2 regions of the Shewanella sp. 10N.7 genome follow, and region 2 is predicted to be linked to the other one. Evidence: predicted binding sites of a transcription regulator. Region 2 holds the regulator's gene; the other holds the start of a gene.
The links. The regulator sigma-54, encoded in region 2, starts transcription at its own class of promoters, with help from an activator protein. The targets are predictions, from matches to a motif close to GTTGGCACGNNNNTNGNNT.
Positions count from the first base shown of each region.

Region 1 (7,670 bases), on a different contig from region 2:
GAACTAGCAATCAGTGTGCCAACACATGAAAGTAAAAATAATTAAAGCTAAGCTAATGAATTTGAGATGGAATAAAACGATTACCTGGTGAGGTACTAATAAGAAGGGAGTCAATTAAAATGGCAAAGAGTTGCCGTTGCGGCAACTCTTTGAAAATCTAAACTCTATGATTAATCAAAACCTTAATCGATAACTAGCGGATTTGTAGTATTGACTGATTCAAGGTGTTATTCACCTCAAGCGTACGAGAGTTAGCTTGGAAGTTACGTTGAGCTGAGATTAAGTCAACCAATTCTGTGGTCAAATCAACGTTAGACTGCTCAAGTGCTGATGAACGAATACTACCGAACGTGCCACTATTGGCTTCACCTGCCAAGGCTGCACCAGAATCTAAGCTCGCTTTCCAAGAGGTATTACCCACTTGAGTCAAACCTTGTTCATTAGCAAAACGCACTAGTGCAACACGCGCGAGTGGCTCAGTTGAACCATTACTGTAACTTGCAGTCACTAAGCCATCAGAACCGATACCCACATTGGTTAAACGACCTACTGTTGTACCGTCTTGGGTTAATTCTGTCACTTCAAAAGGTGAAGCATATTGTGTTGGGTTATTAAAACCAAGAGTTAATTTTTGAGTACCATCAGCACCAGGACCTAGAACATTTGCGCCATTGACACCCAGCTCGACCGTTTCAACAGTTGCGGGATCTGAACCTGTGTAAGCTCCGGCATCATTAAACTTCAATACAGACCCTTTCCAACCTGATGCATTTTCAGCAAGTGCCGTACCATCTGCAATACCATCGCCGGTAGTATCTACACCGTATGAACCACCATTTGCTTGATCAATATCGACCTGCTCGCCATCAACGGCATAAAAGGCAACCCAGTTACTCTCACCGGTATAAGCACCATCTGTTGGTTTGATGAAGTAGGTTGTCATAATGTGCGACTCACCGAGTGAATCATAAATAGTCACTGACGTTGAGTTATTAAACGTATCTGGATCGTTTGGATCAAAGTTAGCAGGATCTAATGCTGACTCACCTACATTTAAGTTCATTTGCAAACCAACATTACTGGTTTTTACAGGGCTACCAGCAGTATCTGGAATTTTAATCGGTACAGTACTCGATAAGCTCACCGAAGTAGAGTTACCATCGGCATCAACTGGGAAACCTTGTAAGAAGTTACCCGCTGAATCTGTCATGAAACTTTCAGAGTTCACTTTAAATGCACCAGCACGAGTAAATGAGTGATCTTGCGTACCTACTTCAGATGCCGTAACAAAGAAACCACCGCCACTGATAGCCATATCAAGTGAGTTACTGGTGAATTGTAAGCTACCTTGTTGGAACTGTTGTGCCACTTGAGTAGTTGTCGCACCACCACCCACTGCAGTTTTACTGTTTGAAAAAATAGAATTAGCATAAACATCAGCAAATTCAGCACGAGACTCTTTAAAACCAATTGTATTAACGTTGGCAATGTTATTTGCTGTGGTATTGAGATCTTTTTGAGCAGCTGAAATACCACTCAAAGCAATGTTAAACGACATAATTCACCCCTTCTCTTACTAATTCTATTTATTGTTAATAGTCAGTATTCTGACCATTATTGAAATTTGGTTTTTAAGCTTTCCACGGTCTAACTTTTAGTAAATTAACTTTCCGCAACAGCAAGTACATCTGACAATTGAATGCCGCCAATACCACGAAGATTTAATATCGCCCCAGTTGTGACATCACCCAATGAAACGCTGGAAACATGTGCGTAAGTCGATACCGCTAAATCTTCTGATGTGCCATCAATTTTACCGTTAGCTTTAATGGCATAATTTCCTTCAGCAACAGGCTCACCGTTTTTATCTAAGCCGTCCCATGTCACATCGATGTTACCGCCTGCAGAACCATCAACTTCGAATGTTCTGATAACTTGGCCGGATTCATCCTCGATATTCACAGTAATGCTATCAATCGGTGTCGGCGTACTGATCACCCCTTTCACTTCAGGGCTTTCACTAGAGATATGCCCTGTATCTGATGGAATAAGTACTTTTTGACCAACAAGTCCAGATGCTTGTAACGCTTGGCTGGAGCTAGTTAAGTTATTTAGATTTAGGATTTCTTCATTCAATTTTGAGATGCCATCAACCGTCGAGAAAGATGCCATTTGAGAAATCATCTGGTCATTTTCTACAGGTTTAAATGGATCTTGCATTGACAGCTGTTGGCTTAATAAAGCGAAGAAATCCGCTTGAGTCAGCTCCTGGCTATTAGGCTCTGGTGTTTCAGGCTCTCCTTGAAGTGCAACACTGTCTAAAAAAGCATTACCTGTCGTAGCCGTTTGTGTTGTATTTGAAGCTACACTACTTGTACTGCTCGACTGTGTCTGCGGCAATGTTTGACTGCTGTAAGGATTTACGAGGCTCATCTGTTACCTCCATCAAATTTCATATTACTTACCCATACGAAGCGTTTGCTGCAGCATAGATTTAGCTGCATCAGCCACTTGGACATTCATTTGATATGACCGAGATGCAGAAATCATGTCTGCCATTTCTTCCATCACATTCACATTTGGTTTATAGATAAACCCATCACCATCAGCCATTGGATGATCAGGAGAGAACTCCTTTAATAATGGTTTATCACTTTCAACAATGCCTTTAACACTGACACTGTGAGAACTATTTTGCTGACTCGTCGCTTTTGCCATTTCAGCTTCAAAGATCGGATGGCGCGACTTATAAGTTTGATCAACACTACTAGAGACTGAATCGGCGTTGGCAATGTTACTGGCAGTCGTATTCAGTCGCACTGATTGTGCTGACATACCTGAACCTGACACATTAAAAATATTAAATAGACTCATGATTAATCTCCTCTAATCGCTTTACGCATGCCAGAAAACTTACTTTCAAGGAAACCCAATGACATTTGATATTCTAAAGAGTTTTGCATAAAAGCAGCTTGTTCTTGCTGGGAGTCAACCGTATTGCCATCGCCTGTATCTGGCTGATTGGGTACGCGGAACTGCACATGTTCTTGGCTAAGCGCCTTTAAATCAAAATGCTTGTCAGTTGTTTGACTCATTTGTAAACCTTGCTGATGAGAACGAGCACTATTCATGGCAGACGCAAAGTCTACATCACGTGCTTTATAGCCAGGCGTATTTGAATTGGCGATGTTACTTGATAGCACTTCAGCCCTTTGAGCACGAATGCCCAATGAGTATTGATGTATCCCCAAACCATTTTCAAAATTAATCGCCATAAAATTGCCTCCATCAGCTAACTGAGAGGAATAAAGCAAAGGTTATGCCAAAATATTTAGGAAGTAGATGCGAAATAGATAAAAAAAATAATGCCAGCAGAAGCTGGCATAGAAAATGATAAAAAACCTTTATTTACAATGTATTATAATTAGGTTTTCTTTTGATAATAAATACCAGGGTTACATCGAACCATATTGAATTCGTCAGTCAAACCTGAGATAGATTCTGACGCACCTAAAAATAGTATGCCGTTAGGATTCAAAGCGGCAGCAAATTGCCGCAGTATTTTAGCTTTTGCCTCAGGGGCAAAATAAATCAGTACATTACGACAAAAAATAATGTCGTATTTACCTAAAAGGCTATAACTTTCAAGTAAGTTATGCGCTCTAAAGTTCACTAATCGCTTAACGTTATCTTTAACTTTCATATTACCAGACGGTAATTGATCAAAGAATTGGCGTTTGCGTTCAGGAGATAACCCACGCGCTAACGCTAAACTGTCATATTCTGCATTCTTACACCGCTCTAACATCGAAGGTGATAAGTCAGTTGCTTGAATAGTCGCGTTTCCGGGTAACGCACCTGGCTTACGTTGCTGATACTCAAGAATGGTCATAGCTAAGGAGTAAGGTTCTTGCCCAGACGAGCATGCAGCTGACCATATTTTCAATGGACGCCCTAAACGGCTATATTCAGGTAATAATGAATTATGAAGTAATTCAAAGGGGTATTTATCCCTAAACCACAAGGTTTCATTTGTGGTCATGGCATCAATAACTTCTGCCCGTAAATGTCTTTCAGTTGGCTTCATTGAGCGTTTAACGACTTCAGATAATGAGGGTAAATCATGTTTACCCATCAATGGAGCTAAACGACTTCTGACCAAGTACTGCTTGTTGTCACCTAATACAATGCCGCTGTGCTGCTCTAAAAAAAGCTTAAACTGATTATATTCTGCTTCAGCGAGTGATTTATTCGTCACATTTACACCCTATTATAAAGAAACTACCTACAAGTAATTTCAGTGTGAACCGGTCACTTGATTGACTCATCTAACGCTATCAATGTTGACTTGCTAACTCAAACATTCATTTTAATGAACTTAACGAGATGCTACAGTTTCATAGATAACATTCATCTGCCTATTAAGTTAATCATAGACAGAGAATGATAATAATGCTTATAAAATTAAGTGTTTATTTACAGCAGAAGCCAGCTCATCCGGATTAAATTTTGCGATAAAATCATTTGCACCGACTTTCTCAACCATTGCTTGGTTAAAGACACCACTTAACGAAGTATGTAATACAACTTTAATGTCTTTTAGTTTTGGATCATCTCGAATTTCAGCAGTTAGGGTATAACCGTCCATCTCAGGCATTTCAATATCAGAGATGATTAATGGAATTTCGTCAGCGACATTGTCCATTTCTGTTGCTATAGCTTTGAGTTTTTCGAGTGCATCTTTACCATCAATTGCAGTATCAATTTGCAGATTCAAAGACTCTAAAGAGCGAATGATTTGTTTACGTGCCACCGCAGAGTCATCAATAACCATAATATGATAATGCTGATCACGGTCGATAGTTAACGCTTCATCAGCTTCTTTACTGATTTCAGTCTTAACAGGTGAGATTTCATCTAAGATTTTTTCAACGTCCAAAATCTCGACCAATTCACCTTCAATTTCAGTCACCGCTGTTAGATATGAATTACGTCCCGCACCTTGTGGCGGCGGCATAATTGATTCCCAGTTCATATTGATAATACGCTCAACAGAACTGACTAAGAACCCTTGAATACTGCGGTTATACTCGGCAATAATAATGAAGCAGTTCTCTGTTGAAGTTAAAGGACGGCCGCCTGTTGCCGCACTCAAATCAATCACAGAAATAGTCGAACCACGAATATGAGCAATACCTTTAATCATTGGGCTTAAGCGCGGTAATGTCGTTAATGGTGGACACTGTAAGACTTCTTTTACTTTGAAAACGTTGATACCAAATCGTTGACGGCCATTCAATTTAAAAAGTAACAACTCAAGTCTATTTTGACCAACGAGTTGGGTACGTTTATTGACTGATTCAAGAATACTCGACATAACCCTGCCTTGTTTATTTTACAGCCCCTTCCGGGCGTTTTTCTTATGATTTAAAGCGACAGTAAATCTATTACCATCAAATTGTACCACACGCTAAATTCGATTTTCTGACAATATGATTATCAACATACTAACTGGGCATGCTTATTGCTTCATGTAAAACAATGACAATAAAACCCCATATTGATAGTTGAACAGTCAAACTTCTGACTCACTGATGAGTACAATGCGACTCATATAAACAACTAAATTAATATTCTTGTTTAAATCCACAGATTTAAACCGTTAATAGAGAAGTATAGAGACATACTGGCAATACTGGCTAGAAACTAAAAATGAATAAAAGAATGCTATGGCTACTCATTATATTGTGTTCCTCTTTACCGGCTTTCGCCAGTGAAGACAGCACTATTACCTACTCTTTATCGACCATTACTGAGTTAGCTAAAGAGACTGTGGCAAAAAAAATTGCTAATAGTCCTTCATATAATAGTGATGCAAAGATAAATATCTTGCCACAACGTGTTGAAGGAAGGTTAACCCCTCCATCATGCTACCCGCCAATCAATGTAGAAATGGCCAGCGACAGACCGATTAACCGAACCAATACCGTAAAGATAAGTTGCATCAGTCCTGAGTACGATTACCCTTGGCAAATGTATTTATCCGTCAAAGTTGAAGTACTCTACCCTGTAGTGACGGCTAAAAGTATTATCGAGAAAGGCGAACTCATCACCAATGACACCATAGAAATAAATTATGTTGATCAGCACAGTATTCGTGGCCAGTTTTTCTCGGGTGTATCCGACATTATTGGGACTCGCTCAAAAAGACGAGTCCCAGCCAAAGCCCCATTACTCAATAATAACCTATGTTTTGTATGTAAAGGTGATTCAGTCTCCATATATGCAAAAACTAATAGCTTTGAAATAAAAACAGCCGGTGAAGCATTAAGAGACGGAAATGTGGGAGAGACCATTAGAGTCAAAAACTCTAACTCAAACAGGAAACTAGATGTTATTGTCATAGGTGTTGGAGAAGTTGAAGTTCGGATGTAAAATAATCCTAAAGTTCTTTCCAGCATGGCCGATACCCTGTTAGGAATACCATAAATTACGCTGGAGCCTTACATGGCAATTGATATTAACAATCTAAAAACAGCTTCACACACTCAGTTACGTACTAACCGTGACGCAAGTGCTGCGACAAAAACTGCAGAGTCAACGAGCAGTAATACAGCAGCAGTGAAAACTGATTCGGTCAGCATTACCTCGCAAGCACAACAGCTGCAAGGAGCTCAGAGCAAAATGGCATCGTTACCTGAAATTGATCAAAGCAAAGTTGATGCAATTAAAACAGCGATTTCTGAAGGTCGATATAAAGTCGATCCAGAAAAGCTTGCTGCTAATATTGCCAGTTTTGAAGCTGACATGAGCGGACTAAATTTCGACCAAGAGTAATTTCATAATGACTCTTGGCTAATCAAGCATTACAAATGTAATGTGGATTTTATGAAGAGTAACTTATGAATGAATTACTACAGCTGTTATCTTTTCAGCACGGCACTTTGTCGTCGCTGAAAAAACTTGTATCTGCAGAAAAGCAAGCGTTAACAGATCAAGATGCAGATACCCTTTTAGCTTTAGCCCGCGAGAAAGTAACCTGTCTCAATAATCTGCAGCAGAATGATCAGAAGCTCGCTAACCATCCTGAAAAAGAATTACTTAGCACTGACACTGTACTAATTCAGAAAGTGGAAGAAGCCAAGGTAATATTAGAAGAGTGTAAAGACATTAATAATCAAAATGCCAGCTTGATTGAACTGAATATTGCGAGCCTAAATCGCTTTTCTCAAGCGATGCAAATGAGTCGAAACGCTACCAGCCTCACTTATAATGACAAAGGGCGAACGTCGACCATTTCATCATTAGGCTCTAATCTAAAAGCCTAATGTAAGCGTCAATTTCTGCACCCATGAATTAAAACCATAAAAAAGCCGCTGTTATCAGCGGCTTTCTTGTATTTATTTGTAATAGCTCAATCAACATTTAAACACTAAAAATAAGTGACTTCTTTGATTTTTCTTGGTCGATTGTCTTGCTGATATAAGTTCCACACTTGAGCAAAATCCAATTCTAATTCAGTAACATACATATCACCAGCGGGATAGCTTTTAATCACCTTAGCCCCCTTAATCATGCCAGAAACCTGAGTCGACACGGTTTCACTATTTAATAACCACTCGCTCATTTGGCTATGAGCATCCACTTGTTGACCATATACCTGCTCTGCT
Region 1 covers NZ_JAJGZS010000010.1:97,918-105,587, forward strand. The annotation lists gene flgE (flagellar hook protein FlgE) at 194-1,558, opposite strand; gene flgD (flagellar hook assembly protein FlgD) at 1,663-2,433, opposite strand; gene flgC (flagellar basal body rod protein FlgC) at 2,458-2,874, opposite strand; gene flgB (flagellar basal body rod protein FlgB) at 2,877-3,275, opposite strand; gene LMH66_RS08495 (CheR family methyltransferase) at 3,425-4,258, opposite strand; gene LMH66_RS08500 (chemotaxis protein CheV) at 4,457-5,377, opposite strand; gene flgA (flagellar basal body P-ring formation chaperone FlgA) at 5,713-6,435, shown strand; gene flgM (flagellar biosynthesis anti-sigma factor FlgM) at 6,508-6,837, shown strand; gene LMH66_RS08515 (flagella synthesis protein FlgN) at 6,903-7,328, shown strand; gene LMH66_RS08520 (LPP20 family lipoprotein) at 7,433-7,670, opposite strand, start outside.
Region 1: a site for sigma-54 is predicted at 5,512-5,530, ahead of flgA (flagellar basal body P-ring formation chaperone FlgA). Genes of this name have one in related genera too.

Region 2 (7,670 bases):
GTATGAATAAATCTCTGAAGTTATTATGTGAAATCTGCGTTTGAGAGTTTGAACTTTAAGATAGCCAATATGTATAGAGTACAAGGCTCGTAAACTGCAGGGGTTTGGCTGTTTATGTTATCCATTAGCTTAGGATAGATGTTCTAGCCTCGTATGATGAGGCTAGCGATGGTGGGATTTTTTACTTACCGTTTACATTAAGTGACTGATTACATGAGGAATATTGTTGCAAGCCCTAAGAATGCAAATAAGCCAATCACATCAGTGACGGTTGTCAGTACCATGCCACCAGCAAGTGCTGGATCGATGTTGAGTTTTTTAAGTATCAACGGGATACTTGCACCAGCCAAGCCTGCGACAGTCATATTGATTAGCATGGCCCCGCCAATTAAGCCGCCTAATGCCATGTCATCTTTCCAAAGCCATACCGCAAAAAATACCAGTACAGACCACATGATCCCGTTAAGGAAACCAATGGCTAACTCTTTACCGATAAGCCAACGGGAGTTACTTTGACCAATATGGCCTAGTGCAATACCACGTATAACCAGCGCTAATGTTTGGTTACCTGCAACACCGCCCATACTTGGCACAATGGTCATTAAAATAGCAATGGTGGCAAACTGCTCTAAGGTGCCTTCAAACATGTTACTTACTGATGCAGCAAGTAACGCAGCAAATAAGTTAATTGTGAGCCATAGAGAGCGTCTGAAGGTACTTTTCATGACGGGGCCGAAGGTGTCTTCGTCATCATCCATACCAGCCATCCCCATCATGGAGTGTTCGGCGTCTTCACGAATAACATCGACCACGTCATCAATGGTAATACGACCTAACAGCTTTTGTTCTTCATCTACGACAGGGGCTGAAATCCAGTCATGGCGTTCGAATAATTGCGCGACTTCATTATCAGGCATTGCCACAGGGATACTTTCAAGCTCAGGATCCATAATGGTTCGGATCGTTTCGCTCGGATTACAAGTGAGCAAGTCGGCTAAGCGAACTCCGCCCAATACATGATCGTTTCGATCAACGACATACAAGGTATCAGTCGTATCGGGTAAATTCCCGCGCTGGCGAAGGTAGCGTAATACTACATCAATATTAACGTCTGGTCTGAGGGTGACGGTATCGGTGTTCATGATACTGCCAGCGGTGTCGTCAGGGTATAACAATGCTTGCTCTACACGGTGACGATCTTGGCTGCTCATTGATTGCAGTACTTTTTTATATACTGCGTCAGGAAGGCTTCTTAAGATATAGGCTAAGTCATCGGTATCCATACCAGAGGTAGCTTGTGCGACTTTTTCGGGTGTCATACCGCTGATGAGCGAATCTTTAAGTTCTTCACCAAGATCTTCTAAAATATCACCCGCTTGCTCTTGGTCAATGAGTTGCCATAGAACTTGACGAGTTTTAGGTGGAGAAGATTCAAGGATGAGGGCGACATCTGATGCTGCCATATCATGGAGCATGTTTCTAACATGGACAAACATACCGCTGCCCAAAGCTTGAGTCAGCTGATTTAGGCGCTGTTCGGTAAGCTCGCTGTCGATTACTTCGATACTCATTCGCCACTCCTCAAAAATTCGATTGCCAATATTAACTTAACAGGGTGGAAAGGGAGAAGCAGTTTCTAAGCGTCGTCAAGTTACTGCATAAAAATTAAGCGCTTTATTGATTTTTGTTGGACTTTAAACAGTATAGTGAACAAAACAAACTTGAAGGGAATTAACTGGAGAAAGGGTGGGAATAATTATAAATAGAGAGTTTGTATACCGTTGGGGTTGACTGAGGCAATTGAGATTACAACGGGTTTGATATCAACACTGGTGATTAATGTCGAGATTAGCTTTCTTCATCAAACTTGTCATTGATCAATTTACATACCGCATCTAAAGCGAGTTGAGCATCAGCGCCTTGTGCTTTGACGGTGATGACTTTACCTATGCCACTTTCTAGCATTAATAAGCCTAATACACTGGCAGCGCTAGCCTGCTTTTCACCTTGAATGAGGGTTATGCTTGCTTCAAACTCAGTGGCTAGTATGGCCAGTTTAGTTGCAGCTCTTGCATGGAGTCCAAGTTTGTTACTGATGGTGATATCTTTCGAGATACTCAATTCAGTTGTCACAGTTTGAGTTCTCTATGGCGGGCACTGACTTGATGCTTAGTATTAGAAAATCGTTTTGTTAGTTGATCGGCAATATAAACTGAGCGGTGCTGACCACCTGTACAACCAATCGCGATCGTTAGGTAGCTACGGTTGTTACGCTCAAGGTGCGGCATCCAAGTTTCGAACAAGTTTTCAATTTGCCAAATGAATTTATTCACCAAAGGCTGTCTACCTAAGAATTCCTGCACGGGTAAATCGAGACCTGTTAGAGGTCGTAACTCAGTTTCCCAATGAGGATTTGGTAAAAAGCGTACATCAAACATAAAGTCAGCTTCAGTAGGCATACCATGTTTGAAACCAAAAGATTCAAAGTGGATCACTAATTCTTTATCAATGCTGCCCATTAAGATTTGTCTGACTTGATCGCTTAAGTCATAAATCGTTAGCTGCGAAGTATCAATGTAGTGATCGACCATTTTAGCGATAGGCTCGAGTAAACGGCCTTCTAATTGAATCGCTTCTTGCAGTGAAATTTGGTTTTTTGACAGAGGATGTAAACGGCGGGTTTCACTGTAGCGCTTTAACAGCACTTTATCATTAGAATTTAAAAATAAACTAATGATGGTCGTATCGTTAGAGTCAGACAACAAGGCTATTTGCTCTTCTAGCACTTTGCCTTGCTCTTCAATATTACGAACGTCGACGCTAATCGCGACAAGGTCGTTATTGCCTTTGAGCTGTTCAAGTAAACTACCAATAAGTGGTAAAGGTAGGTTATCAACACAGTAATAACCTAAATCTTCTAATACCCTTAGTGCTACTGATTTACCTGAGCCTGATCGTCCTGATACGATGACAAGTTTCATGCAGTTATAACCTGATAAAGTTCTGTAGCGTCATGACTCTTTCGAAGTCGCTTAAGGATTAATTTATCGCTCAGTTTTTCAGCCATACTCGACAGCGTACTTAAATGCTGTTGGCATTGATCAGAAGGAACTAACAGCGCAAATAATATATCCACGGGTTTCTTGTCGATAGCATCAAACTCAATGCCTTCTTCACACTTGATCAAAATTGCTATCGGTTCTTCGATATCAGTTAATCGACCATGAGGAATCGCAATGCCATTTCCTATACCTGTACTACCCATTTTTTCACGTGCTATTAAACTTTCAAAAATAGCCTGTGAAGATAGGGTTGGGTACTGGGCAGCCATTAAATCGCTGATAAGTTCCAGTACTTTTTTCTTACTGCCCGGCGTGGCGCAGGTAGTGCACGCCGGCTGCAGAATGGTGCGAAGTTCCATCGTTAGTGTTTAATTAACTTCTCTTTGTGTTTAATTACCTGACGATCTAATTTGTCGATCAGGGCGTCAATTGCAACATACATATCAGCGTTCTGTGATACCGCAAAAACTTCACCTCCTTTGAGGTGTAATTTTGCCTCTGCAATTTGTTGCAGCTTTTGAACATTGAGCACAACGTGAACATTATTGATCTGTTCGAAGTGTCGTTCAAGCTTTGAAAACTTAGTTTGTACATACTCACGTAAAGATTGAGTAATTTCCACATGGTGCCCAGTCAGGTTAATTTGCATAGATCATCCTCCAATAACAAAGGCTTATAGGCTTTTGCGTTGGTTTGAGGGAGGGATGAGCATTGCTTCACGATATTTGGCGATCGTACGCCGAGCAACATTGATCCCTTGTTCTGCCAATAGCGTCGCCATTTTACTATCGCTAAGTGGCTTTTGCTGGTTTTCTGCGGCAACAAGCTTTTTAATAAATGCGCGAATTGCAGTAGAAGAACACTCTCCGCCATCATCAGTACTCACATGGCTTGAAAAGAAATATTTTAGTTCAAAAAGTCCCCTAGGGGTGTGCATATACTTTTGTGTCGTGACACGCGAAATCGTCGACTCATGCATTTCAACGGCTTCAGCAATGTCATTAAGTACCATTGGCTTCATTGCTTCTTCGCCAAACTCAAAGAAGCCTTGCTGAAATTGCACAATACAATTAGCCACTTTTAATAGTGTCTCATTACGGCTTTCAATACTCTTGATAAACCATTTTGCTTCTTGCAAATGACCACGGATAAATTGGCTGTCTGATTGGTTTGCTGAGCCTTTTGCCATTGCTGCATATTGCTGATTCACACCAATTTTTGGCATGTTATCTGGATTTAACTCAACGACCCAACGGCCACTCTTTTTAAACACTGTCACATCTGGAATGACATATTCATCTTTAATAGGAGTGATCTGTAACCCTGGACGTGGGTTAAGCGTTTGAATAAATTGAATCGCTTCGCGTAAATCATCTTCTTTAAGCTTGGTTTTACGCATTAATAATCTAAAGTCGCGGCCTGCAATTAAGTCTAGGTGTTCTGCAATCAGTAGCTTAACGTTATCGATACAAGGTATTTCATTAGGGTATTGGCCCAGCTGAATCATCAGGCATTCGCTTAAATCTCTTGCTGCAACGCCTACTGGATCAAAATGCTGAACTCGTTTGAGTACAGCTTCAACTTCATCGAGTTCAATATCTTCTAGGCCTAAAGCTTGCAATATGTCTTCAGTTGTTTGGGTTAAGTAACCACGTTCATCAACGGCATCGATAATCGCTGTGGCAATTACCAGATCGTTTTCAGAAAAAGGGGTGAGATTTTTTTGCCACTCTAAATGCTCATATAAGCCTTCTGTGGTTTCACCCTGAAAAGGCATATCGTCATCACGAGCCACTGCGCCAGAACCTGAACTTGGGGATGCTGTGTAAACTTCATCCCATGTGGTATCCATTGGTAATTCGTCAGGCATGGATTCTTTGGTCAACGATTCAGTGGTGTCTACGGTTGAGGTGTCTTTTTCAACAGTCACTTGGCTGTTATCACTAAAATCAGTATCGGTTTGCTGGGCGTTTTCTTTTACTGGTTCTTTTGCTTTAGCAAACTCATCTTCGAGCTCAAGGAGTGGATTTGAGTCAAGTGCTTGTTGAATTTCTTGCTGTAGCTCCAATGAGGAAAGTTGCAATAAGCGAATGGCTTGTTGCAACTGTGGGGTCATAGTCAGGTGTTGACCCATTTTAAGTTGGAGTGAGGCTTTCATTTACCGCTTATCCCTAATTGAGTTTCATCGTCGCGACTAACAATTGTGTGGGTCTAGCACCTTTTTAAACTGCTTCTAGGCTTAAGCTGAAGCTTGGCTTAAGTTCAGTCTAGAACATTGCACTAAAAAGTGGGACTGATACTGGTCGCGACATGCCATATTGTGCACTAAAGAATGCTAACTATAGCTTGAATTGCTCACCTAAGTATACTGACCTGACTTGCTGATTGTCTAAGATTTCAGCAGGCGTGCCTTCTGCAATTAAATCACCGTGGCTAACAATATACGCGCGCTCACATACATCAAGCGTTTCACGAACATTATGGTCGGTAATGAGTACTCCAAGTCCACGATTTTTTAATTGTTGAATAATTTTCTTGATATCTATCACAGAGATAGGATCGACACCGGCAAAAGGCTCATCTAGCAGAATGAACTTAGGATTTGCCGCTAATGCGCGTGCGATTTCAACACGTCGACGTTCACCACCCGATAATGCCATACCTTGGCTATCGCGAATGTGAGTAATATTAAACTCTTCTAATAAGTGCTCTAACTCTTCGATGCGCTGCTCAGTCGTTAAACTCTTGCGGGTTTGCAACACCGCCATAATATTATCGTGTACGGTTAACTTGCGAAAAATACTGGCTTCTTGTGGTAAATAGCCAATACCTTTGCGTGCACGCAGGTGCATTGGATCTGCCGTGAGGTCGTCAGAATCAATTAATATGCGGCCTTTATCACTTTTAACTAAGCCAACGACCATATAAAAGGTGGTGGTTTTACCTGCACCATTTGGCCCTAATAGCCCAACAATTTGCCCAGTTTTAACGGTAAGACTGACATTTTTGACCACTTGGCGACTTTTGTAGCTTTTAGCCAAGTTTTCAGCTGTTAAGGTAATTTGGGTCATTATTGAGTTTGCTCTAGCGCTGGTGTTTCAGGTAATGCATCTGAAGCTGATTGTTCATCACTTGATGCAGGCTTAGCTATTGAAGGTGTTTCAGCTTCAGTTGCTGCTGCCGAATCCAAACCATTTTCAGTGTTTTCGATAGCGGCATCAGATTGATTTTCAATTAACTTCTCAGCTGTTTCTTCAGGTGCTTGCTCTGTGACTTCTTCTGTTGAAACAGGCTCAGATGAGGCGCTATCTGGTTGCTCTGAAGTGTCTTTCGATTCATTTAAATCAGGGTAGTTTTCAGGCTGGAAAATTGTGATGACTCGGTCTTTTCCGTCGCCAGTACTTTCAGCAATCAATTGCTGTTTTTCAATATTATAACTGATGAGGTTACCGGTAACTTGGCTACCTGCTTGATCAAGTTTAGCGTTACCTTTTAAGGTTAAAATACTGCTGGCTAGCTCATATCTGATTTCATTGGCACTGGCTGTACCAATACGACCATCATCTAACTCTTGCGAGAATGTAGCCGGATTACCAGTGGCAACCATGGTTTTTTGACCACCAGACTCTTCACTAAATGCGCGTAATTCATCTGCATTAATGTTAATCGTGCCTTGGGTGACGTTAACAGGGCCAAAGAAAATAACTTGGTTATTTTTAATGTCTGCTTTTTGGCTCACAGCAGCGACTTTTAGCTCTTGTTGTAGATCGCCTTCTTTAGCGTTAACGCCAGTCATTCCAATTAGGCTTATTCCAACTAGGCTCAACTTTACAAAATGTTGTAGTGAGACAGTAAGGTTATTACTTTGCTTCATACGTTCCTTCTACTTGACTTAAAAGCTCTAATTCTTCGGCATTTAAATCAGCGTAAAGGCCTAAGCCTTGTATATTAAAATCTTGACCTGTGACATATATTTGTCGATCAGACGTCATGATCATAGTGTTCAAATCGAGAGCCAACATAGTGGTTGTCAAAGATTGTACTGGTTCATTGATGTTTATTGCATCAATAATAACATTATTTTGTAGCACTACTTTGCCAGTTTCTTTATTAAGCTTGCCTAAATCAGCAGTTAATTGCCACTCAGCTTCACCATTTTCTGGATAGACAAGATAAACAGGTTCAGTGAACAAGGTTTCATTTGTTTGCTGAAAATGTTCCATGTGTTTTGCTGATACACGACTTTGGACTAAGCCTTGCTCGTTAAATTCAGTACTACGTAGGTCATTAGCTATAAACTCAGGACGAGCAGGATCAGGCAGCTTTGATGCTTCCATCTGGCTGCGCTTGACTTGGACTTGCCAATATAAAATCAGTGCAGCGCCAAAGAAGGCTAAAATGGCCAATGTGGTGCGGCTCATATACTCATTCCATGGGCCGATTCAAATTTGTCTTGGCTAACCAATAGCAGATCAGTTAATTCGCGTAGTGCCCCATTGCCGCCATTTATACTAGTAATCATTTGGCAGTGACGTTTTACAAAAGGGTGACCGTCTGCCACACAAACCGCAAGACCCACTTCTTTCATGACGGGTAAGTCGACCATGT
Region 2 covers NZ_JAJGZS010000025.1:23,166-30,835, forward strand. The annotation lists gene mgtE (magnesium transporter) at 210-1,571, opposite strand; gene LMH66_RS15475 (HPr family phosphocarrier protein) at 1,849-2,121, opposite strand; gene rapZ (RNase adapter RapZ) at 2,130-2,981, opposite strand; gene ptsN (PTS IIA-like nitrogen regulatory protein PtsN) at 2,978-3,421, opposite strand; gene hpf (ribosome hibernation promoting factor) at 3,424-3,711, opposite strand; gene LMH66_RS15495 (RNA polymerase factor sigma-54) at 3,736-5,220, opposite strand; gene lptB (LPS export ABC transporter ATP-binding protein) at 5,402-6,133, opposite strand; partial or broken gene lptA (lipopolysaccharide transport periplasmic protein LptA) at 6,406-6,858, opposite strand; gene lptC (LPS export ABC transporter periplasmic protein LptC) at 6,923-7,483, opposite strand; gene kdsC (3-deoxy-manno-octulosonate-8-phosphatase KdsC) at 7,480-7,670, opposite strand, start outside.